Regions from separate parts of the Enterobacter sp. UPMP2061 genome, predicted to be linked through region 1. Evidence: predicted binding sites of a transcription regulator. Region 1 holds the regulator's gene; each other region holds the start of a gene.
The links. Region 1 encodes PurR, which represses purine synthesis genes. Its sites were predicted from a motif close to CANGCAAACGTTTGCNTG; they were not measured.

Region 2: a site for PurR is predicted at 2,047-2,064, ahead of ACWKXX_RS00550 (nucleoside-specific channel-forming protein Tsx). Genes of this name have one in related genera too.
Region 3: a site for PurR is predicted at 1,521-1,538, ahead of purM (phosphoribosylformylglycinamidine cyclo-ligase). Genes of this name have one in related genera too.

Annotation. Positions count from the first base shown of each region.
Region 1 is NZ_JBSKJP010000001.1:1,054,238-1,061,957, forward strand. Features, by position in the region: gene cfa (cyclopropane fatty acyl phospholipid synthase) at 1-779, opposite strand, end outside; gene punC (purine nucleoside transporter PunC) at 1,078-2,277, opposite strand; gene punR (DNA-binding transcriptional activator PunR) at 2,391-3,302, shown strand; gene purR (HTH-type transcriptional repressor PurR) at 3,320-4,345, opposite strand; gene cydH (cytochrome bd-I oxidase subunit CydH) at 4,643-4,732, shown strand; gene ACWKXX_RS05170 (MFS transporter) at 4,894-6,060, shown strand; gene sodB (superoxide dismutase [Fe]) at 6,098-6,679, opposite strand; gene ACWKXX_RS05180 (C40 family peptidase) at 6,802-7,560, opposite strand.
Region 2 is NZ_JBSKJP010000001.1:108,642-116,361, forward strand. Features, by position in the region: gene ACWKXX_RS00540 (VOC family protein) at 1-244, shown strand, start outside; gene ACWKXX_RS00545 (helix-turn-helix transcriptional regulator) at 255-935, shown strand; gene ACWKXX_RS00550 (nucleoside-specific channel-forming protein Tsx) at 1,024-1,908, opposite strand; gene ACWKXX_RS00555 (SadB/YajI family lipoprotein) at 2,177-2,716, opposite strand; gene nrdR (transcriptional regulator NrdR) at 2,869-3,318, shown strand; gene ribD (bifunctional diaminohydroxyphosphoribosylaminopyrimidine deaminase/5-amino-6-(5-phosphoribosylamino)uracil reductase RibD) at 3,323-4,426, shown strand; gene ribH (6,7-dimethyl-8-ribityllumazine synthase) at 4,514-4,984, shown strand; gene nusB (transcription antitermination factor NusB) at 5,006-5,425, shown strand; gene thiL (thiamine-phosphate kinase) at 5,504-6,475, shown strand; partial or broken gene ACWKXX_RS00585 (IS630 family transposase) at 6,495-6,605, opposite strand; gene ACWKXX_RS00590 (DUF3289 family protein) at 6,815-7,654, shown strand; gene ACWKXX_RS00595 (DUF943 family protein) at 7,662-7,720, shown strand, end outside.
Region 3 is NZ_JBSKJP010000002.1:104,503-112,222, reverse strand. Features, by position in the region: gene ACWKXX_RS06090 (6-phospho-beta-glucosidase) at 1-1,332, opposite strand, end outside; gene purM (phosphoribosylformylglycinamidine cyclo-ligase) at 1,599-2,636, shown strand; gene purN (phosphoribosylglycinamide formyltransferase) at 2,633-3,274, shown strand; gene ppk1 (polyphosphate kinase 1) at 3,503-5,563, shown strand; gene ppx (exopolyphosphatase) at 5,567-7,105, shown strand; gene ACWKXX_RS06065 (EAL domain-containing protein) at 7,110-7,720, opposite strand, start outside.

The DNA.
Region 1 (7,720 bases):
TCAGGCTTCAGGTTACGATCGGCGACCTCGAAGTAAGTCTTGTAGTTCTTCGGCCCCACGTGCTCGAACATACCTACGGAAACAATGCGATCGAACTGCTCGTTCAGGTCGCGGTAGTCCTGAAGCCGAATATCAACATCCAGACCCAGACAGCGTTCCTGCGCCATCTTCTGCTGTTCAGCGGAAATCGTGACGCCGACTACGCTGACGCCGTAATTTTTCGCCATAAACCAGGCAAGACCACCCCAGCCACAGCCGATGTCCAGCACACGCATACCGGGCTGTAACTGCAATTTATCGCAGATCAGTTGCAGCTTGTCCTGCTGCGCCTCTTCCAGGGTCGTCGCTTTTTTCCAGTATCCGCAGGAGTACTGCATTAAAGGATCGAGCATACGGCTGAACAGATCGTTGCCCAGGTCGTAATGCTCTTTACCGACGATCCACGCCCGTTTTTTACTTTGCAGATTGAACAGGCGGGCGGAGGCAATGCGTAAGGTATCTTTGAAATGACGAGGGAGCTGTTTTTCAAGACCGGCGCGTAATACGCTGGAGAAGAACATATCCAGCCGCTCACACTCCCACCAGCCGTCCATATAGCTTTCACCCAGCCCTAACGACCCCTCCTGTAACACGCGTTTGAAAAAATCGGGATGCTTTATCTGGGGATCGGAGGGGGATGAGCCATTAATCGTAATGCCCGCACGTCCCAATAGTTCGCTGACGATCCGGGACCAGTTATCGTCCGGAACGCTGACTTCTTCTATACACGATGAACTCATAGCTTCTCCATCACCTTGCTGTGATCAGAACCTTAAAACAGCGTAGACGCTTTTTTGGTTTGTGAGAAATCTCACGGTAAATGCCCGCGAGGCTAATATCCGACGTAGAACAGAGGAAGGGAGATAACCCTTGCCGAAATGCCTTCCATGGTAAAACGGGAGCGCTCCGGCTCCCGTTAACACTTAATATTTATCGTATTTAATCGAACCAAATTTAGTATAGGCCGCAAAATTTGGTGATTCAACAGAAAATTGTTAGCAACCTAATCACTGGTATTTAACATAGTTTCCCGCGCAATCAGGCGTGCGACGTTTCTGTCTGCGCGTTTTCACTCTGCTCGCGATGGGCTGAGGACTGCATGCGATAGCCCAAACCCGACAGCGCAACGGTGACCAGCATCACGCTGGTAGTGGTGAGCAGCGGGGTTGCAATCAACGCAGAGACCACGAGACTTGCCAGGAAGCACAGGCCAAGTTGCAGGGTATTTTGCAGCGCGGCAGCGCGGCCTGTCGCCTGCGGAAATGGACGCAACGCCTGGGCTACAACAATAGGGTAGATGGCCCCGTTAGCGATCGCCATGACGCAGAACGGAATCAAAATTTCTGCAAGCCCGGCGCCGGGAATAAAGCCGACAGCCCAGGTCGCAATCACGCTTAGCGCATACAAAACCAGCAGCCAGGGCAGCATCTGTTGGCCTCCCCATTTTTGCAGCGCGGCGCGACAGCCATAGCCACCCACCAGGAAGGCGATGGTCTGTGGTACATAGCTCAGGCCGATAGCCGCCGGGCTGTAGCCCATGTCATGCAGAATGAACGGCGAACCGGTTAGCCAGGCAAAGAAGCTGGCAGAGCAGGCAGCATAAATCAGCACGTTACCGCGATAGGCTTTCGACCGCAGTAAAGAGGTAAAGGTGATGGGCTTTGCGTCCGGATGCGTCTCTTTTTTATGCGCAGGTTTAAGCCCGAAAGCAGGCAGCATCAGGACCAGCGTAATAGCAAAGAGCGTGGCGAAAATGGCCTGCCAGTCGAAATGCGCCAGGATCCAGCTGCCCAGTAACGGGGCAAGCGCCGGCGACAGGCCGACCAGCGGCATAATAGTGGCGAATATGCGGTTAGTGCGCGAGGCGGGGTAGTAATCGGTCACCAGCGCCTGCCAGGTCACCGCTGCGGCGCAGACACCGACCGCCTGAATAAAGCGCAGCGCCAGCAGCCAGGCGGCATCGCGGACCCACAGCATGCCCAGACAGCCTACGGCAAAAATCGCCAGACCCAACAACAGGACGGGCTTACGGCCGAAACGATCCGAGAGCGGCCCCCACAGCAATTGCGCAAAAGCAAAGCCGGCGAGGAACAAACTTAAACTGGCGCTGATGGCGGCGGCAGGGGTTTGCAAATCTTCCTGCATCGCGGCGAACGCGGGCAGATACATATCGGTCGCCAAAAAGCCCAGCACGCTTAAGCCGCCGAGCCAGACTAAAAATCCTTTCCTGGGTTGCACTGTTTTTTCTCCTGAGGAGGCAGGTGTACGTTGGCGCAGAGTGTAGGGAGTGTAAAGCGGCTTGTGAAACGCTAATATTTGGCGGGTGCATTCAAAAATTTTGCAGGCTAAATATGTGGTCAGATTATTCCCTTGAAGTGGTTGATGCCGTGGCGCGTAACGGCAGCTTTACCGGTGCCGCCCAGGAGCTGCATCGCGTTCCCTCGGCTATCAGCTATACGGTGCGCCAGCTGGAAGCGTGGCTGGCGGTGCCGCTGTTCGAGCGGCGTCATCGCGACGTGGAGCTCACGCCTGCCGGAGCGTGGTTTTTGAAGGAAGGGCGGTCTGTTATCAAAAAAATGCAGATCACCCGTGAGCAGTGCCAGCAGATCGCCAACGGCTGGCGCGGGCATCTCGCTATCGCGGTGGATAACATCGTTAAGCCGGAGCGGACCCGGCAGATGATCGTCGATTTCTATCGTCATTTTTCCGACGTCGAACTGCGTGTTTCGCAGGAAGTGTTCAACGGCGTCTGGGATGCGCTGGCGGACGGCAGGGCGGAGATGGCGATTGGTGCAACCCAGGCGATCCCGGTTGGGGGGCGCTACGCGTTTCGCGACATGGGCATGCTGAGCTGGACCTGCGTGGTCGCGCGCGATCACCCGCTGGCGGCGCTGGAAGGTCCGCTGAGCGATGACACCTTACGCAACTGGCCCTCGCTGGTGCTGGAAGATACCTCCCGCTCGCTGCCCAAGCGCATTACCTGGCTGCTGGATAATCAGCGCCGCGTGGTCGCACCGGACTGGGAGTCGTCAGCCACCTGTCTGAGCGCGGGGCTGTGCGTTGGCATGGTGCCGGTGCATTTTGCGCGCCCGCGCATCGACGCGGGAGAGTGGGTGGCCTTGACGCTGGAAAACCCCTTCCCGGATGCCGCGTGCTGTCTGACGTGGCAGCAAAACGACGTCTCGCCCGCCATGGCCTGGCTGCTGGATTATCTGGGCGACAGCGAAACGCTGAACCGGGAGTGGTTGCGGGAACCAGCATAGCTGGCCCCGTAATGAGATTAACGACGGTAGTCGCGGAACGGACCGTCCGCAACGGAACGGCGTTCAATCAGGCGCGGGTGAACTTCAATGGACTGGGACTGTTCACGCTTGTTGACGATCCTGTCCAGCAGCATGTTGAAGGCCGTTTCACCCAGCGAATCTTTCGGCTGGTGAATGGTGGTCAGCGCCGGGGTAAAGAAGCGGGCGTTGCGCACGTTGTCATAGCCGATCACCGAGATATCCTGCGGGACGCGCAGGCCGAGTTCATCCGCCGCGCAGAGCGCGCCCATCGCCATGATGTCGCCGCCGCAGAACACCGCGGTAGGGCGATGCGGCTGGGAGACGATCTGCTGCATGGCGCGATAGCCCGACTCCGGCTCGAAGTCGCCCTGAACAATCCAGTTTTCCGGCACGGTGATCAGCGCCTCTTCCATCGCTTTCATGAAACCGGCCAGACGGCCAGCTCCGGTGTTACGCTCCAGCGGACCCGGGATCACGCCAATTTCACGATGACCGCGTTCTACCAGATAACGCCCCGCCATGTAGCCGCCTTCAAAGGCGTTATCAATAACGGAGTCGGTAAAGTCTGCGCGCGCTTCGCCCCAGTCCATGACCACCATCGGAATGTGGCGATACTCTTCCAGCATAGAAAGGACCGACTCGGGGTATTCAGAACACATTACCAGCAGGCCGTCGACGCGCTTTTGCGCCATCATTGACAGGTAAGCGCGCTGTTTTTCAATGTTGTTCCACGCGTTGCCCAGAATCAGGGTATAGCCTTTCTGGAAGCAGTTTTTTTCAACGGCTTCGATGATTTCAGCAAAGTAGGCCGCTTCACTGCTGGTGGCCAGCAGACCAATCGATTTGGTGTGATTAACCTTCAAGCTGCGGGCGACCGCACTTGGCGAGTAGTGCAGCTCTTTGATTGCCGCCCAGACGGCATTACGCGTCTCTTCAGCGACGAAACGCGTTTTGTTAATAACATGTGATACGGTTGTAGTGGAAACGTTTGCGCGTTTTGCTACGTCTTTAATTGTTGCCATTAAATGTCACTCCAGACCATATCCTAAGCTCCTGAAAAAATTGAAGGTAAACGTTTGCCTTCTCTCACCCTTATCACGCAAACATGAGTTGCGACACGCCGGGAAAACGACACAGGACGTCAGGAGGGGGTCAGTGGCCGGTACGCTAATAAATTTAGCGTGGAATTTTGTCCTATCTTGATGAAAAGGGGAAGAGGTAAAGTGGATATCCGCTTAAATCCTGGAAGATTTTTGACCTGAACTGTGTAAAAATGAGCAAGCTCACTTTTCGTAGGGTGAATAAAAGGAGAAAAATTGATGAGTACCGATCTGAAGTTTTCGCTGTTTACCACCATTGTTGTTCTTGCCCTGATTGTTGCGGGTGGTTTAACCGCTGCGCTGCACTGATTCAGGAGGGGGGAGAACCTTCTCCCTCTCTTGCCGCTATTGTTACCTCTCCGGCAAAAATCTTTTGCCAAAATGTTAACTTCTCATTTTTTGTGATTGATGTCATGCTTTTGACTTCTTAGTTCTGTGCCGGGTTATGGCACGGTATCCGGAGTCTCTTCATGAAAATCAATTTTCCCCTGCTGGCCCTGGCGATTGGCGCCTTTGGGATTGGCACCACTGAATTCTCCCCGATGGGGTTATTGCCTGTTATCGCCCGGGGTGTGGACGTCTCAATTCCTGCGGCCGGTATGTTAATTAGCGCCTACGCGATTGGCGTGATGGTGGGCGCGCCGCTGATGACGCTGCTGCTTTCCCACCGCGCTCGCCGCAATGCGCTGATTTTCCTGATGGCGATTTTCACTCTCGGAAATGTGCTTTCCGCGATTTCGCCCGATTACACCACTCTGATGCTTTCGCGCATTCTGACCAGCCTCAACCATGGCGCCTTCTTCGGACTGGGCTCGGTTGTTGCCGCCAGCGTGGTGCCAAAACATAAGCAGGCCAGCGCGGTAGCCACTATGTTCATGGGCCTCACCATCGCTAATATCGGCGGCGTTCCCGCTGCCACCTGGCTGGGAGAGGCCATCGGCTGGCGTATGTCTTTCCTCGCAACCGCCGGACTGGGCGTGGTCGCGATGGTTGCGCTGTTCTTCTCACTGCCGAAAGGAAGTGCGGGAGAACGTCCGGAAGTACGTAAAGAGCTGGCGGTGCTGATGCGTCCTCAGGTGTTGTCCGCGCTGCTTACCACGGTACTGGGGGCCGGGGCGATGTTTACGCTCTACACCTATATCTCCCCGGTGCTGCACGACATTACCCACGCAACGCCACTCTTTGTTACCGCGATGCTGGTGCTGATTGGTGTCGGGTTCTCGATTGGCAACTATCTTGGTGGGAAATTTGCCGACCGCTCCGTCAGTGGAACACTGAAAGGTTTTTTAACGCTGCTGATTGTCATCATGGTGGCGATTCCGTGGCTGGCGCGTAACGAAGTGGGTGCCGCGATTGCCATGGTGGTGTGGGGCGCCGCAACCTTTGCCGTGGTGCCACCGTTGCAGATGCGCGTAATGCGCGTTGCGCACGAAGCGCCGGGGCTCTCTTCGTCGGTGAATATCGGTGCGTTTAACCTGGGCAATGCGCTGGGGGCCGCAGCGGGCGGGGCGGTGATCTCAGGTGGTTTGGGTTACAGCTTTGTGCCGGTGATGGGGGCGATCATTGCTGCACTCGGCCTGCTGCTGGTGATTATGTCTGGTCGTAAACAGCCTGAAGCGGTGTGTACGGCGGAATAAACAAAAACGCAGAAGGGCTGCCCCTTCTGCGTGTCTCTTACGCGGCGAAGTTCTTCGCAACAAATTCCCAGTTAACCAGTGCCCAGAAGTGTTCCAGGTAGTTCGGGCGCGCATTACGGTAATCAATGTAATAGGCGTGTTCCCATACGTCCACGGTCATCAGCGGCGTGGCGCTGGTGGTCAGAGGGGTACCCGCATTAGAAGTGGAAACGATAGCCAGTTTGCCATCAGCCTCTTTTACCAGCCAGGTCCAGCCGGAGCCAAAGTTTTTAACGGCTGCGTCAGTAAACTTCGTTTTAAAATCCGCGAAACTGCCGAACGCGGCGTTAATCGCTGCCGCCAGCTCACCGGTAGGTTCTCCGCCTGCATTGGGGGCCAGGCAGTGCCAGTAGAAGGTGTGGTTCCACACCTGTGCGGCGTTGTTGAATACGCCGCCGTCTGAACTGCGCACGATCTCTTCCAGCGTTTTGCCTTCAAAATCGGTGCCCTTGATCAGATTGTTCAGGTTGGTGACATAGGTCTGGTGATGCTTGCCGTAATGGTACTCCAGGGTTTCCGCGGAAATGTGCGGGGCCAGGGCGTCTTTTGCATACGGTAGTGCAGGTAATTCGAACGACATTGCTTCTCTCCTTATAGTTTTATACGTTGCCAATAACCCTACAGACAACAAGGACAGAATAGCAAATTGAAAGGGTATGCAAAAGAGGAACTTACCCTGCCATGGAGGCGGCAGGGCAGGGTTTAGCGAATGGTTTTTGGCGTCATCACGCGGCGCGCACCCACATAGTGGCGCACCCAATAATCTTCGCTGAGAGAGGTGATCTGAATGTCCTGACCGCTGCGCGGTGACTGGATAAATTTACCGTTACCCACATACACCCCAACGTGATCGGCCGTACCGCGTCCCTGGGTGCGGAAGAACACCAGGTCGCCATTTTGCAGTTCGCCACGGTTTACAGGCGCGGCGTCGCGCAGATGGTACATCTCATTGGCGGTGCGTGGAATGCGAAACTTCACCAGATCTTTATAGGCATAATAAACCAGCCCACTACAGTCAAAACCGGTGCGCGGAGAGGTGCCACCCCAGCGATACGGTTTACCTATTTGCCCCATCAGTTTGTTCATCGCCGTTTTTTGCGCTTTCTGCATACGCGCTTTATGCACGTCAGCCAGCTTCGTCACTTTTGCGCATTTCGTTTTATGGCCTTTGCGCACGGTGCATTTTTCATTCACCAGGCTGGCGGTCGTGCGGGTGGTTTTGTGCGTGCCGGAACGGAGAGTTTTGGGTTTACTGGAGGCGGTCTTTTTGGTCTGAGCGGTGGTTTTCTTCTTTACTGTTTTACTGGTGGTTTTTTTCTTACGTTCTGTGGTTTTTGCCAGATGCGATTTTTGTACAGCAGAATGCCGCGCCTGTTCAGAGGCGTTCGCCGCTGGCGTAAATGAGAGTGTGGTAAACAGTAAAGCACAGAGCGTCATCGAGATTTTAGTTATCCGCGCCACTGGGCAGTCCCCTGATAAATGCAGGCCACAATGCATACCCGCGTGAGATTTACAAAACCTGTCGATTCTAATCCATAAAATCAGAAGAAGTTAATAGCATTTTTCATTCAAAAATTATGTTTCGTTAGCAAGTGCAAAAAAATTCACCATTCTGACGCAC
Region 2 (7,720 bases), 950 kb from region 1:
GATTTTCCCGCACGAGGATCCGGCCACCGGCGGCGCGCTGGCGAAATTTGACGGCGTTACACCGTCTTCGCAGGGCGCTATTATCTACCTGCATACTGACAATCTGGCGGCCACGCTCGATCGTATTGCTTCTGCGGGCGGTGAGTGCGTGTTTGGCCCGCTGGAACTGCCGCAAGGCATTGGCACTATAGCCCTGTTTACCGACAGCGAAGGTAATCGCGTCGGCCTCCATCAACCGGTATGAGAGTAAACCGATGACCCGACGCGCTGACCGTTTGTTCCAGATTGTGCAGATCCTTCGGGGCAGGCGTCTGACAACGGCAGCGCATCTGGCGGAAAGGCTTGGCGTGTCCGAGCGCACGGTGTACCGCGATATCCGCGACCTGTCGCTTTCCGGCGTGCCGGTGGAAGGCGAGGCGGGAAGCGGATATCGGCTGATGTCGGGTTTTGATTTACCCCCGCTGATGCTGACCAACAAAGAGTCCGAGGCGCTGATGGTGGCGATTCGCCTGCTCAAAACCTGGGGCGGGGAATCGCTGTCGCGCGAGCTGGAGTCGGCCCAGGAAAAAGTGCTGGCGATCCTGCCAGAAGAGAGCCGCCGCAAGGCTGAGCAGACGCGGATTTACGCGCCGGATATTGCCCTTCAGCCACATTCCCGTAGTGGTTTCGACGTGATCCATCAGGCGATTTCCGCCCAGCGCGTGCTGGCACTGCATTATCGTGATGAGGCTGGGCAGCTCTCAAAGCGCGAGGTTCAGCCGCTGGGCTTGTTCTTCTGGGGAGAGCGCTGGCTGCTGGCGGCGTGGTGCGAGCGACGCGATGACTACCGCTGTTTCCGGCTCGACCGATGCCTCAATATTGTGCAGACGGAGAGGCGGTTTAGCGAGAGTGCGGACAGGTCATTGGCAGATTTTTTGCGCAAGGTGAGGCAGTAAAAAGCCGGGGGGCGGCTACGCCTTACCCGGCCTACATTCGGATCGTAGGCCCGGTAAGCGTAGCGCCACCGGGCGGAATCCGCACTGATTAGAAGTTGTAACCCACGACCAGGTAACCACCCCAACCGGTAGAGCGAACGCTGAAGTCGCCGTTGCCAAAGTTCAGGCTGGCGTCGTCGTTCCACTGGCCACCGTTGTGCCAGTAACGCGCAACAACAGAGTAGTGCCAGTGATCGTAGTTCAGCGCCAGGATGTGGCTGGACGCGATGGAGTCGTTAGTGCGCGCTTTTCTGCCGTTCAGGTCGCGGAAATCGTTATCGCCCAGGTCTGAACCCCAGTCAAAGTTGGTGAAGCCGATATAGCTCAGGTTGCCGCCCCACAGTTGGGTAATTGGCACGAAGTATTTCACTTTGAAACGGTAGCCGTCCCACTCGTTCTCGTTCGCGGCGCCGTAGTTCTGCCACTGGTATTTTGCGTATACGTTCATGGACAGGCTCATCGGCAGGCCAGTCTCAATGTCTGTACCCAGACCCATGTACCAGGTGCTCTGGCGACCGGACTTGTTGCGACCCATGTCGTAGATGTAGTTGTTTGCGAAATACCACTCTTTGAACGGACCAAACGCCAGACTGGTACCGGTCAGTTTATCAATGGAGAAGCGGGGTTCGATCTCCATGAACAGTGGGGAACCGTGGTTCCAGATACCTTTCGCGTCGGTGTTACCGCCGAAGAATACCGGTGCGTCCATGTAGCCATAGAAATCAAACCAGTCTTTTTTAGCGAATGCTTCGTACTCGAGGTAGGTATCGTTACGGATCTGCGGTCCGAAACGGGTATGGTAGCTGCCTACAACGTTAACGCTCTGATGCCACCAGTCGGAGAGGTATTGTGGTTTGTCGTTTTCCGCTGCGTTAACAGTGAAAGAGGTGGAGAGTGCCAGAACTGCACCGGCTGCGAGTAATGTTTTTTTCATAATCATGCCACTGATTGAAATTCCCTTCCGGGAGTGAAAAATGCGCGAATTGCGTTTCTAAATATTTCGTATTTCTGCGGAGCCTATTATAGGAATCCTTGCTCACAAAAATATGTGTTGTTTCACATATCTCTCACATACGTAATCGATTGCGTTCACGTTTGCGTACTTTAGACGGGCGGGATTGTAGCGGCAATCATTTATGTTGCCAATCCATACGAAATGTAAATGTTAGCGGAGTGACATTTCACTCCGCTAGAAGGGCGGGTTATTGCGCGGCGGGTTGAATGTCGTGAATACGGATAAAGCCCAGCTGTTCTGGGGTCAGTCCGCTCAGCTGGAGCGGGATATCAACATCGCTCGGCGCCAGCGTGCTGGCGGGGGCGGTGAAGAGCTGATTCTTCACGTTCACTTCCTGATAGCTCTCCGTGGTGCCCTGAATCTGGCCCCACTCTACGGTGCCGCTGAACGCGGGAAGCGGATCGTTGGACTCACCCTGAATGCGTAATGTTGCGCGAGTACCATCGGCATTCGCTGCAACATTCACCAGAGACATCTTTAGGGTGCCAATCTGGCTGTTCAGACGCGCGGGCGTGTTTGCACCTGGCAATAAATAAACGCCATTGCTGGATTTGGCATTCAGCGCGTTCTGCTGGGTGATCTTCACGGTTTCTTTGTTAAGTTTGTCCATCGCCACGTTAAGCGTATTCACGCTTTGTTTCATTTCGCGGACTTCACTTTGCTGTGCGCAGGCGCTGAGCGTGAACAGGCTCCCCACCAGCACTATTTTCAGGTAACGTCTTGTCATTGCGTTTAATTCCTTGAAATCACAGATTGCTGCAATGGTAGACAGGATAGTGCCGTCAGGCATAGATCCTTTGTCTCAAAAAGCTCTTCCTTTGTTGTCGGGCCAGTTCAGGGTAAAATAGAAATCAGTTAACCAGATAACAGGGACATCGTATGCATTGCCCATTTTGCTCCGCTGTGGATACCAAAGTCATCGACTCACGTCTTGTAGGCGAAGGGTCTTCCGTGCGTCGTCGTCGGCAGTGTCTGGTGTGCAACGAGCGTTTTACCACCTTCGAGGTGGCAGAGCTGGTAATGCCGCGCGTGGTAAAAAGTAACGATGTGCGCGAACCGTTCAATGAAGAGAAACTGCGTAGCGGGATGCTCAAGGCGCTGGAGAAACGGCCCGTCAGCTCCGATGACGTCGAAATGGCGTTAAACCATATTAAATCTTATCTGCGGGGGTTAGGTGAGCGCGAAGTGCCGAGCAAAATGATCGGCAATCTGGTGATGGAACAGCTGAAAAAGCTCGATAAAGTCGCCTATATCCGCTTTGCCTCCGTTTACCGCAGCTTCGAAGACATCAAAGAATTTGGCGAAGAGATCGCCCGCTTACAGGATTAAGCCCATGCACGACGAGATGTACATGGCGCGAGCCATGAAGCTGGCGCAGCGCGGTCGGTTTACCACTCACCCTAACCCCAATGTCGGGTGCGTCATTGTTAAAGATGGCGAGATCGTGGGGGAAGGTTTTCACTACCGCGCAGGCGAGCCGCATGCTGAAGTGCATGCCCTGCGCATGGCGGGTGAGAAAGCGCGTGGCGCGACGGCCTATGTGACGCTGGAGCCATGCAGTCATCACGGACGTACGCCGCCGTGCTGTGAAGCGCTGATTGCGGCGGGCGTCTCGCGCGTTGTCGCCGCCATGCAGGATCCTAATCCGCAGGTGGCGGGCCGCGGGCTGTATCGTCTGCAACAGGAAGGCATCGACGTCAGCCACGGCCTGATGATGCAGGATGCCGAAAACATCAACAAAGGCTTCCTGAAGCGTATGCGCACCGGCTTCCCGTTTATCCAGCTTAAGCTTGGCGCGTCACTGGATGGCCGCACGGCGATGGCGAACGGCGAGAGCCAGTGGATCACCTCGCCGCTGGCAAGGCGCGATGTGCAACGTCTGCGCGCGCAAAGCCATGCTATTCTCACCAGCAGTGAAACGGTACTGGCTGACGATCCGGCCATGACCGTGCGCTGGGAAGAGCTGAATGCGGATACGCAGGCGCTCTATCCGCAGGAGAACCTGCGTCAGCCGCTGCGCATTATTGTTGATAGCCAGAACCGCGTGACGCCGGAGCACCGCATCGTGCAGCAGCCGGGTGAAACCTGGATTGCCCGCACCAAAGAAGATACGCGCGAGTGGCCGGAAGGCGTGCGCAGCATTATGGTGCCGGAACATAACGGGCATCTCGATCTCGTGGTGCTGATGATGTTGCTCGGCAAACAGCAGGTCAACAGCATCTGGGTTGAAGCCGGTCCGACGCTCGCCGGCGCACTGCTTCAGGCGGGGCTGGTGGATGAGCTTCTCGTCTACGTTGCGCCTAAACTGTTAGGTAATGACGCGCGCGGCCTGTTTGTGCTGCCCGGCCTTGAAAAACTGGCCGATGCGCCGCAACTCTCATTCAGCGAGATTCGTCCGGTAGGCCCGGATGTCTGCCTCCATTTAACGACAGCGTAATTGCTCCTGAAATAGGGAAGCAGTGCGCAAAGTATTATGATAAAATCCGCCCCCCTGCGGGGCCAAATGAACCCGTAAAGGAAGAGTATGAACATTATTGAAGCTGCTGTAGCTACCCCGGACGCTCGCGTCGCCATCACCATTGCGCGTTTCAACAACTTCATCAACGATAGCCTGCTGGAAGGTGCGGTTGACGCCCTGAAACGTATCGGCCAGGTTAAAGATGACAACATTACCGTCGTTTGGGTACCAGGTGCTTACGAACTGCCACTGGCAGCGGGCGCGCTGGCGAAAACCGGTAAATACGACGCGGTGATTGCGCTGGGTACCGTTATTCGTGGCGGCACTGCGCACTTCGAATACGTTGCGGGCGGTGCAAGCAACGGTCTGGCACACGTTGCACAGGATGCTGAAATCCCTGTCGCGTTCGGCGTGCTGACCACCGAAAGTATTGAACAAGCCATCGAACGTGCTGGCACTAAAGCCGGTAACAAAGGTGCAGAAGCTGCACTGACCGCGCTTGAAATGATCAATGTATTGAAAGCCATCAAGGCCTGATTTTTTTGTAAGGGGAATTCCGTGAAACCTGCTGCTCGTCGCCGCGCCCGTGAATGTGCCGTCCAGGCACTTTACTCCTGGCAGTTGTCCCAGAACGACATCGCTGATGTTGAATACCAGTTCCTGTCAGAACAGGACGTGAAAGACGTTGACGTTCTGTACTTCCGTGAACTGCTGTCGGGAGTGGCGACTAATAGCGCGTATCTCGATGGTCTGATGAAGCCATACCTGTCCCGTCTGCTCGAAGAGCTGGGCCAGGTCGAAAAAGCAGTGTTGCGTATCGCGCTGTTTGAGCTGTCTAAACGTGATGATGTGCCGTACAAAGTGGCCATCAACGAAGCGATCGAACTGGCGAAAACCTTCGGCGCTGAAGACAGCCACAAGTTTGTTAACGGCGTGCTGGATAAAGCCGCACCTGCGATCCGTCCCCACAAAAAGTGATCCGCAAACCGGAGTCTTGCATTGCCTTTTTGGCAGTGCGGCTCCGGTTTTTTTATTTAATTTGCTGAGGCATAACGTATGGCATGCGGCGAATTCTCCCTGATTGCCCGTTATTTCGACCGTGTCAGAACCTCTCGTCTTGATGTTGAAACCGGCATTGGCGATGACTGCGCACTTCTCAATATTCCCGAAAAACAGACGCTGGCAATCAGCACCGACACCTTAGTGTGTGGGCGTCATTTCCTGCCGGATATCGATCCTGCCGATCTGGCGTATAAAGCGCTGGCGGTGAACGTCAGCGATCTGGCGGCAATGGGCGCCGACCCGGCCTGGCTGACGCTGGCTCTGACCCTGCCGGAGGTGGATGAAGCCTGGCTTGAAGCCTTCAGCGATGCCCTGTTTGAACAGCTGAATTATTACGATATGCAGCTGATTGGCGGTGATACCACCGCCGGTCCGCTGTCCATGACCCTGGCAATCCACGGCTATGTGCCTGCCGGGCGCGCGCTGAAGCGCTCGGGTGCAAAACCAGGCGACTGGCTCTACGTGACCGGTACGCCGGGCGACAGCGCGGCAGGGCTGGCGATCCTTCAGAACCGTTTAACGGTTGAAGATGCTGACGATGCGGCGTATCTGGTGAAGCGCCATCTGCGGCCAACGCCGCGTATTCTGCACGGTCAGGCGCTGCGCGAGCGGGCCAGTTCGGCTATCGATTTGTCTGACGGGCTGATCTCCGATCTCGGCCATATCCTGAAGGCCAGCGGCGTGGGCGCACGCGTTGACCTGGATCTGTTCCCGCTGTCGGAGCAACTGCTTCGCCATGTCGAACCTGAACAGGCGCTGCGCTGGGCGTTATCCGGTGGAGAAGATTATGAGCTGTGCTTCACCGTGCCTGAGCTGAATCGCGGGACGCTGGATGTGGCGCTAGCGCATCTGGGGGCGAAATTTACCTGCATCGGGCAGGTGATGCCGGAAAGTGAAGGGCTGAAGTTTGTGCAGAATGGCGCACTGCGAGAACTTGACGTGAAAGGGTTTGATCACTTTGCCTGACTCAGGATGCAGATTGCATCCTGAATTCTCGCGGATTATTTGAATAACGAATGTTCCGGGCATGCTCGCTCATTAACTTCCACCTTCTCTCTATCGGATTCAGGTTAGGGTTGTAAGGTGAAAGATAATGAAAGTTCTTTTTTATAAAACGGATCGCAAAATTTAATTAGGTTAATAGATTTATCAGTGCAATATTATTCATTGCGTGAATGTCATTTATATAATTTTGGCAATTACTTTATTTATAATGTTTTTATCTTGCCGTCTGGCGTATGATTATTCTTGGTGTGAGGGCGTAAGTTATAGGATTGTTAGCACATGTACTATTAAGGGATGAATATGTACGAAATGAATTTTCCTTGCGAAATACTGTTTCAGACAGAACATAGAATTAATGATGCAAGTACAGATGATATGCAGCATAGTGATCTGTCCGCTTTAGAGTTGCAATCATTAGGGCTAAACGATGTTTCTACTATAGTTGATCCCTATAATATGACCTTCAAAGATAACACAGTTAAATATCTTCACTATCCGTTTATTGCTGGATACTCCCTTAAAGACGATCAACGCGTTACCCCTGATGAATGCGCCAGTATACTTTTTGATGAAATGTGGGAGTTGTCAGGGGCGTTTGCGTTCGGGCAATATAAAAACTTAACTGGAGAGATGATTAACCATTTTCAACATGGAGATGGCAGACCTTTTGGTGATAATGCGTTACTCAACAGAGCATTTTCTGATCTTCTCAGGGCAAAGCAATATGGAGATACTACGCTTGGTGTTATCAGGGATGTAATTAATAAATATATCAGTGACAGGCGAAAACAAGTTGGTAGTCAGGATTTTATTTGGGATGTACAAACAGAAATATCGAGGACGATATTACCTAAGTTTAATGATTTCGAAGACAGATTTAACGGAATGGGCATCACCGTCCATGATATTTATTTCCAGCGGATTGTTATGCTTAATTTTAGGCAATATCAAATGGGGTGGGAGGCAGATATATTATTTGAAGCTCAGGATCATTTTGGTCTGGGGCGAGAAGATATTACTAAAAAATTATACCAAAACTTCAGGTTTTTTCGGATATGGTTTGTTCTTCAGCGTTACAACCGCTTTTCATTTAAACCTTTTGTGACGAACTTTAATGCTTCTATAAAATTAACGGGGTAATAATGCTATGAAGAAATCCAGGTTTCTTTATATAGCAACTGTTTTTGTTGTGATTGTTTGCAGTCA
Region 3 (7,720 bases), on a different contig from region 1:
GACAAAGATAAAGCCGTAGCGTTTTTTCATCTCGCCTGTGCCGGCAGAGACCAGGTCGATACAGCCCCACGGGGTATAGCCCATCAGATCTACGCCGTCTTCCACCACCGCTTTTTTCATCTCGCGGATGTGTGCGGAAAGGTAGTCGATGCGGTACTGGTCGTTCACCGTGCCGTCGCTCTCCTGCACGTCGATCGCGCCAAAGCCGTTCTCAACGATAAACAGCGGCAGCTGGTAGTGATCCCAGAACCAGTTGAGGGAGTAGCGAAGCCCCACCGGGTCAATCTGCCAGCCCCAGTCCGATTTCTGCACGTACGGGTTAGAGACCAGGCTCTTGCTCTCGTCGTAGTCCAGCTGCGGATTGTCCGCCGTCGCTTTGGTGGCAAAAGACATGTAGTAGCTGAACCCGATGTAATCCACGCAGCCCTGCGTGAGCGCCACTTTATCTTCTTCGGTGATATCCAGCGCGAAGCCGCGACGTTCAAAGTAGTTGAGCAGATGCTGCGGATACTTGCCGCGCACGTGAACGTCGGTGAACCAGTAGCGACGATGCATGGCGTTCATCGCCATCATCATATCGTCCGGGGCACAGGTCAGCGGATAGATGGGGCACATGGCAATCATGCAGCCGATTTGCAGCGACGGGTTGATCTCGCGCCCCGCCTTCACCGCCAGGGCACTGGCCACCAGCTCATAGTGCGCCGCCTGGAACATCACCGGCTCGCGATCTTCTCCCGGCGCGTATTTCAGCCCGGAGTTGGTAAACGGCGCAAAGTCTTCGTGGAAGTTGGCCTGGTTGTTGATCTCGTTAAAGGTCATCCAGTACTTCACTTTATGCTGGTAGCGCTCAAAAACGACCTTCGCGAAGCGAACAAAGAAGTCGATCAGCTTACGGTTGCGCCAGCCGCCGTATTCCGTCACCAGGTGGAAAGGCATCTCGAAGTGGGAAAGCGTGATCACCGGCTCGATGCCGTGCTTCAGGCACTCGTCAAAAAGATCGTCATAGAATTTGAGTCCCGCTTCGTTCGGCTCCAGCTCGTCGCCTTTCGGGAAGATACGCGTCCAGGCGATGGAGGTGCGGAAGCATTTGAACCCCATCTCGGCAAAGAGTTTGATGTCTTCTTTATAGCGGTGATAAAAGTCGATGGCTTCGTGGTTGGGGTAATTTTTCCCCTCCAGCACGCCGTTGGTGATTTCACGCGGTACCCCGTGGGCGCCTGCCGTCATGACATCGGCAACGCTCACGCCCTTGCCGCCCTCTTTCCAGCCGCCTTCGAGCTGGTGCGCCGCAACGGCCCCACCCCACAGAAAACCTGCTTTAAATCCTGACATTCGCTATCCCTCATTCTGCGTTATTTTCTGCAAAAACAGTTACAGAAACCGGTTTCAGTTTGATGATGTGCAAAGGGGATAGCCGTTGCAAGCAGATCGCCGAAACCGGTTTCATTTTCGTGAACAGAGTCAAGTTTGTTGCCCTGGACAACTCGCACAGAAAAAAAGATCCCCGCGCCGAGAATAGGCTCGCAAACGTTTGCCTGGACTGTTAGAATTGCGCCGATTTTTCTTACTAGCTATGCAATCGCGTGGGGATTTAAGCCGTGACCAACAAAACTTCTCTCAGCTACAAAGATGCCGGTGTTGATATTGACGCAGGTAATGCGCTGGTTGACCGAATCAAAGGTGTGGTGAAAAAAACCCGCCGCCCGGAAGTGATGGGTGGCCTGGGTGGATTCGGCGCACTGTGCGCGCTGCCGCAAAAATATCGTGAACCTGTGCTGGTCTCGGGTACGGATGGTGTCGGTACAAAACTGCGCCTGGCGATGGATCTTAAGCGTCACGATACGATTGGTATCGATCTGGTGGCGATGTGCGTCAACGACCTGGTGGTACAGGGCGCCGAGCCGCTGTTCTTCCTCGATTACTACGCGACCGGCAAGCTGGACGTGGATACCGCAGCCAGCGTCATTAACGGTATCGCCGAAGGCTGCCTGCAATCCGGCTGTGCGCTGGTCGGCGGTGAAACCGCGGAAATGCCTGGCATGTATCACGGTGAAGATTATGACGTCGCAGGCTTCTGCGTCGGCGTGGTAGAAAAATCAGAAATTATCGACGGCAGCAAAGTGGCTGACGGCGATGTGCTGGTTGCGCTGGCCTCCAGCGGTCCGCACTCCAACGGCTACTCTCTGGTGCGTAAAATCCTCGAAGTGAGCGGTTGCGACCCGCTGACCACCGAGCTGGACGGCAAACCGCTGGCCGATCACCTGCTGGCCCCGACCCGCATCTACGTGAAAAACGTGCTGGAGCTGATTGAGAACGTTGACGTGCACGCCATCGCTCACCTCACCGGCGGCGGCTTCTGGGAAAACATTCCGCGCGTGCTGCCGGACAATACCCAGGCGGTGATCGACGCATCCTCATGGCAGTGGCCGTCCGTCTTCAACTGGCTGCAAACCGCAGGCAACGTGAGCTCTCACGAAATGTACCGCACCTTTAACTGCGGCGTGGGCATGGTTATCGCCCTGCCCGCCAGCGAAGCGGATAAAGCGGTTAAGCTGCTGACAGAAAAAGGTGAAAACGCGTGGAAAATCGGTACGATTAAAGCTTCCGATTCCGAACAGCGTGTGGTCATTGAATGAAAAACATCGTGGTGCTCATTTCCGGCAACGGAAGCAATTTGCAGGCAATCATAGACGCCTGCAAACAGAAGAAAATCAATGGCACCATTCGGGCAGTATTCAGCAACAAGGCCGATGCATTCGGCCTTGAGCGCGCGCGGGAAGCGAACATTCCTGCGCACGCGCTGGAAGCCAGCCAGTTCGCCGGGCGTGAAGCCTTTGACCGTGAGCTGGTGCAGGAGATTGACGCCTACGCGCCTGACGTGGTGGTGCTGGCAGGCTACATGCGCATCCTGAGCCCGGCTTTTGTTGCACACTACGCCGGACGACTGCTCAATATCCACCCTTCCCTGCTGCCAAAATACCCCGGTCTGCACACCCATCGTCAGGTGCTGGAGAACGGCGATGAGGAGCATGGTACCTCCGTGCATTTCGTCACCGACGAGCTGGACGGCGGTCCGGTCATTTTGCAGGCAAAAGTACCGGTCTTTGACGGCGACAACGAAGACGACGTGACCGAACGTGTGCAGACGCAGGAACACGCCATTTATCCGCTGGTGGTAAGCTGGTTTGTCGATGGACGTCTGGAGATGCGCAACGGCGCAGCCTGGCTGGACGGCGTGAAGTTGCCCCCGCAGGGTTATGCGGCTGAAGAGTAGTCTGTTTGAATTGCCCGGCGGCGCTTCGCTTGCACGGGCCTACGGTCCCGTAGGTCGTGGTAAGCGCAGCGCCACCCGCCCCCCCCTCCCCCAACCCTCTAAATTCCCCAACAAAAAAATAACTGTCATACTTTTCTGGCACTGTTGGACATATCGTGGAAATGCTCGCCATAATAAGGACGAGACGGATTTACCACGTCCTGTGATTGAACTGGAGTGTGAGCTGTAATGGGTCAGGAAAAGTTATACATCGAGAAAGAGCTAAGCTGGTTAGCATTCAACGAACGTGTACTTCAGGAAGCGGCCGATAAAAGCAACCCGCTGATTGAACGTATGCGTTTTTTAGGCATCTATTCCAACAATCTGGATGAGTTCTACAAGGTTCGCTTCGCCGAACTGAAACGCCGAATCATCATCAGCGAAGAACAGGGCTTGAACTCCCACTCCCGGCATCTGCTTGGAAAAATCCAGTCTCGCGTCATGAAAGCCGATCAGGAATTTGATGGCCTCTATAACGAGCTGCTGCTGGAAATGGCACGCAACCAAATCTTCCTGATCAACGAACGCCAGCTCTCCGCGAATCAGCAAAACTGGCTGCGCCACTATTTCAAACATTATCTGCGCCAGCACATTACCCCGATTCTGATCAACCGTGAAACCGATCTGGTGCAGTTCCTGAAAGATGATTACACCTATCTGGCGGTAGAAATCATTCGTGGTGAGACCATTAACTACGCGTTGCTGGAAATACCGTCTGATAAAGTCCCACGCTTTGTAAACCTGCCGCCGGAAACCCCGCGCCGGCGTAAGCCGATGATCCTGCTGGATAACATCCTGCGCTACTGCCTGGACGATATCTTCAAAGGCTTCTTCGATTACGACGCGCTCAACGCCTACTCGATGAAGATGACCCGTGACGCCGAGTACGATCTGGTGCATGAGATGGAGGCCAGCCTGATGGAGCTGATGTCTTCCAGCCTCAAGCAGCGCCTGACGGCGGAGCCGGTGCGGTTTGTCTATCAACGCGATATGCCGGACGCGATGGTGGAGATGCTGCGCGATAAGCTGACCATCTCCCGCTACGACTCCATTATTCCCGGCGGGCGTTACCACAACTTTAAAGATTTCATTGGCTTCCCGAACGTCGGCAAGGCCAATCTGGTGAACAAACCGCTGCCGCGCCTGCGCCATATCTGGTTCGATAAGTTCCGCAACGGGTTCGACGCCATCCGCGAACGGGATGTGCTGCTCTACTATCCGTATCACACCTTTGAACACGTGCTGGAACTGCTGCGTCAGGCCTCGTTCGATCCGAACGTGCTGGCGATCAAAATCAACATTTATCGCGTGGCGAAAGATTCCCGTATCATCGATGCGATGATCCACGCGGCGCACAACGGCAAGAAAGTGACCGTGGTGGTTGAGCTCCAGGCTCGCTTCGACGAGGAGGCCAACATCCACTGGGCGCGCCGACTGACGGAAGCGGGCGTACACGTCATCTTCTCCGCGCCAGGGCTGAAAATTCACGCCAAGCTGTTCCTGATCTCCCGTAAAGAGGGCGACGACGTGGTGCGCTACGCCCATATCGGTACCGGGAACTTTAACGAGAAAACCGCGAGAATCTACACCGACTATTCGCTGCTGACTGCCGATGCCCGCATCACCAACGAAGTGCGTCGGGTGTTCAACTTCATTGAGAACCCGTACCGCCCGGTGAGCTTCGATTATCTGCTGGTGTCACCGCAGAACTCACGGCGCCTGCTGTACGATATGATCGATAAAGAGATTGCCAATGCGCAGAACGGCTTGTCGTCCGGCATCACGCTGAAGCTCAACAATCTGGTGGACAAAGGGCTGGTGGACCGCCTGTACGCGGCCTCCAGCTCCGGCGTTCCGGTAAATCTGCTCATTCGCGGCATGTGCTCGCTCATTCCGGAACTGGAAGGCATCAGCGACAATATCCGCGTGATCAGCATTGTGGATCGCTATCTTGAACACGATCGCGTCTATATTTTCGATAACGCCGGTGATAAGCGCGTATACCTCTCGTCCGCCGACTGGATGACGCGTAACATTGATTACCGTATTGAAGTGGCGGCACCGCTGCTGGATCCTCGCCTTAAGCAGCGTATCCTGGACATTATCGAGATCCTGTTCAGCGATACGGTGAAAGCACGTTATATCGACAAAGAACTCAGTAATCGCTATGTACCGCGCGGCAATCGCCGTAAAGTGCGCTCGCAGCTGGCGATTTACGATTACATTAAATCACTTGAGCAATCCGATTAACCTATGCCAATAAACGATAATACCCCACGCCCGCAGGAGTTCGCCGCGGTCGATCTTGGCTCAAACAGTTTCCATATGGTCATCGCCCGCGAGGTGGATGGCGCGATGCAGATCATCGGTCGTCTGAAGCAGCGTGTGCATCTGGCCGATGGTCTCGACGCGCGTAACATGCTGAGCGAAGAGGCCATGGAGCGCGGGCTGAACTGTCTGTCGCTGTTCGCAGAACGTCTGCAAGGCTTTTCGCCGTCCAGCGTCTGCATCGTCGGGACGCATACGCTACGCCAGGCGCTGAACGCGCCGGAGTTTCTTAAGCGCGCGGAAAAGGTTATCCCCTACCCGATTGAGATCATCTCCGGTAACGAAGAAGCGCGCCTGATTTTTATGGGCGTGGAGCATACGCAGCCGGAAAAAGGCCGCAAGCTGGTGATTGATATCGGCGGTGGTTCCACGGAACTGGTGATTGGCGAAGACTTCGAGCCGCGTCTGGTGGAAAGCCGCCGTATGGGCTGCGTCAGCTTCGCGCAGATGTATTTCCCGGGCGGCGTCATCACCCGCGAAAACTTCCAGCGCGCGCGCATGGCCGCCGTACAAAAACTGGAAAATCTGGCCTGGCAATACCGTATTCAGGGCTGGAACGTGGCGCTGGGCGCATCGGGTTCGATTAAAGCGGCCCATGAAGTGCTGCTGGCAATGGGTGAAAAAGACGGGTTTATTACGCCTGAGCGCCTGGTGAAACTCACCGAAGAGGTGCTTAAGCATAAGAGCTTCGACGCCCTGAGTTTGCCGGGTCTGTCCGACGAACGTAAAGCCGTGTTCGTACCGGGGCTGGCGATCCTCTGCGGCGTGTTTGACGCGCTGGCGATCAAAGAGCTGCGCCTCTCTGACGGCGCCCTGCGTGAAGGCGTGCTGTATGAGATGGAAGGCCGTTTCCGTCATCAGGATATTCGCAGCCGCACCGCGCAGAGCCTGGCCAACCAGTACAACATCGACCGCGAACAGGCGAAACGGGTGCTCGAAACCACGGTTCAGATGTACGAGCAGTGGGAGGAGCAGAATCCGAAGCTGGCGCATCCGCAGCTGGCCGCGCTGTTGAAATGGGCCGCCATGTTGCACGAGGTGGGGCTGAACATTAACCACAGCGGAATGCATCGCCATTCAGCCTATATTCTGCAAAACAGCGATCTGCCTGGCTTCAACCAGGAGCAGCAAACCATGATGGCGACGCTGGTGCGCTATCACCGCAAAGCCATCAAGCTCGACGATCTGCCGCGCTTTACGTTATTTAAGAAAAAGCAGTTCCTGCCGCTCATTCAGCTGTTGCGCCTGGGCGTGTTGCTCAATAATCAGCGACAGGCAACCACCACGCCGCCGACGCTGAAGCTAAAAACGGATGACTATCACTGGACGCTGAGCTTCCCGCACGACTGGTTTAGCCAGAACGCGCTAGTGCTGCTGGATCTGGAAAAAGAGCAGCAGTACTGGGAAGCGGTCACCGGCTGGCTGTTGAAGATTGAAGAAGAGAGTTCTGAGGCGGCAGCGTAACGGCTCAGGCGGTCTCCTGAGAAGGCTGCGTGTTGAGCAACGTATCAAGCTCAGCCGGCAACCCAATCAAATAGCCCTGCACATAATCGATACCTAGCGCGTGCACCGCGCTACGTATCTCTTCCGTTTCCACATATTCCGCCACCACCAGCATTTTCTTCATCCGGGCCAGATGGCAAATGGAAGCCACAATCTGGTAATCCAGGCTGTTGCTGACAATATTGCGAATAAAGCCGCCGTCGATTTTGAGAATGTCTGCGTCCACGCTTTTTAACCGCGCATAGCTGGCGTAGCCCGTGCCAAAATCATCAATGGCGATCCGGATGCCCATTTTTTGTAATTTCCTGAGGGTCGACGCCGCCAGATCCGCATGACCAAAGGCGCTGCTTTCGGTCACTTCAAAGATCAGCTGCCACGCTTCAACGGCGTATTTGGCTAACAGGCGGCTCACTTCAAGCGGGAACTGCGCCCTGTAGGCGGTAGAAGGTGCGAGGTTGATCGCAAAGCGCTGGCCCGGCAAACGCTGGCGGTGCTGTGCCAGAAAACTCAACGTATGCTCCAGTACCCATAAATCAACACGCGACGATAAACCAAACTCCTGTGCAATGGGCAGGA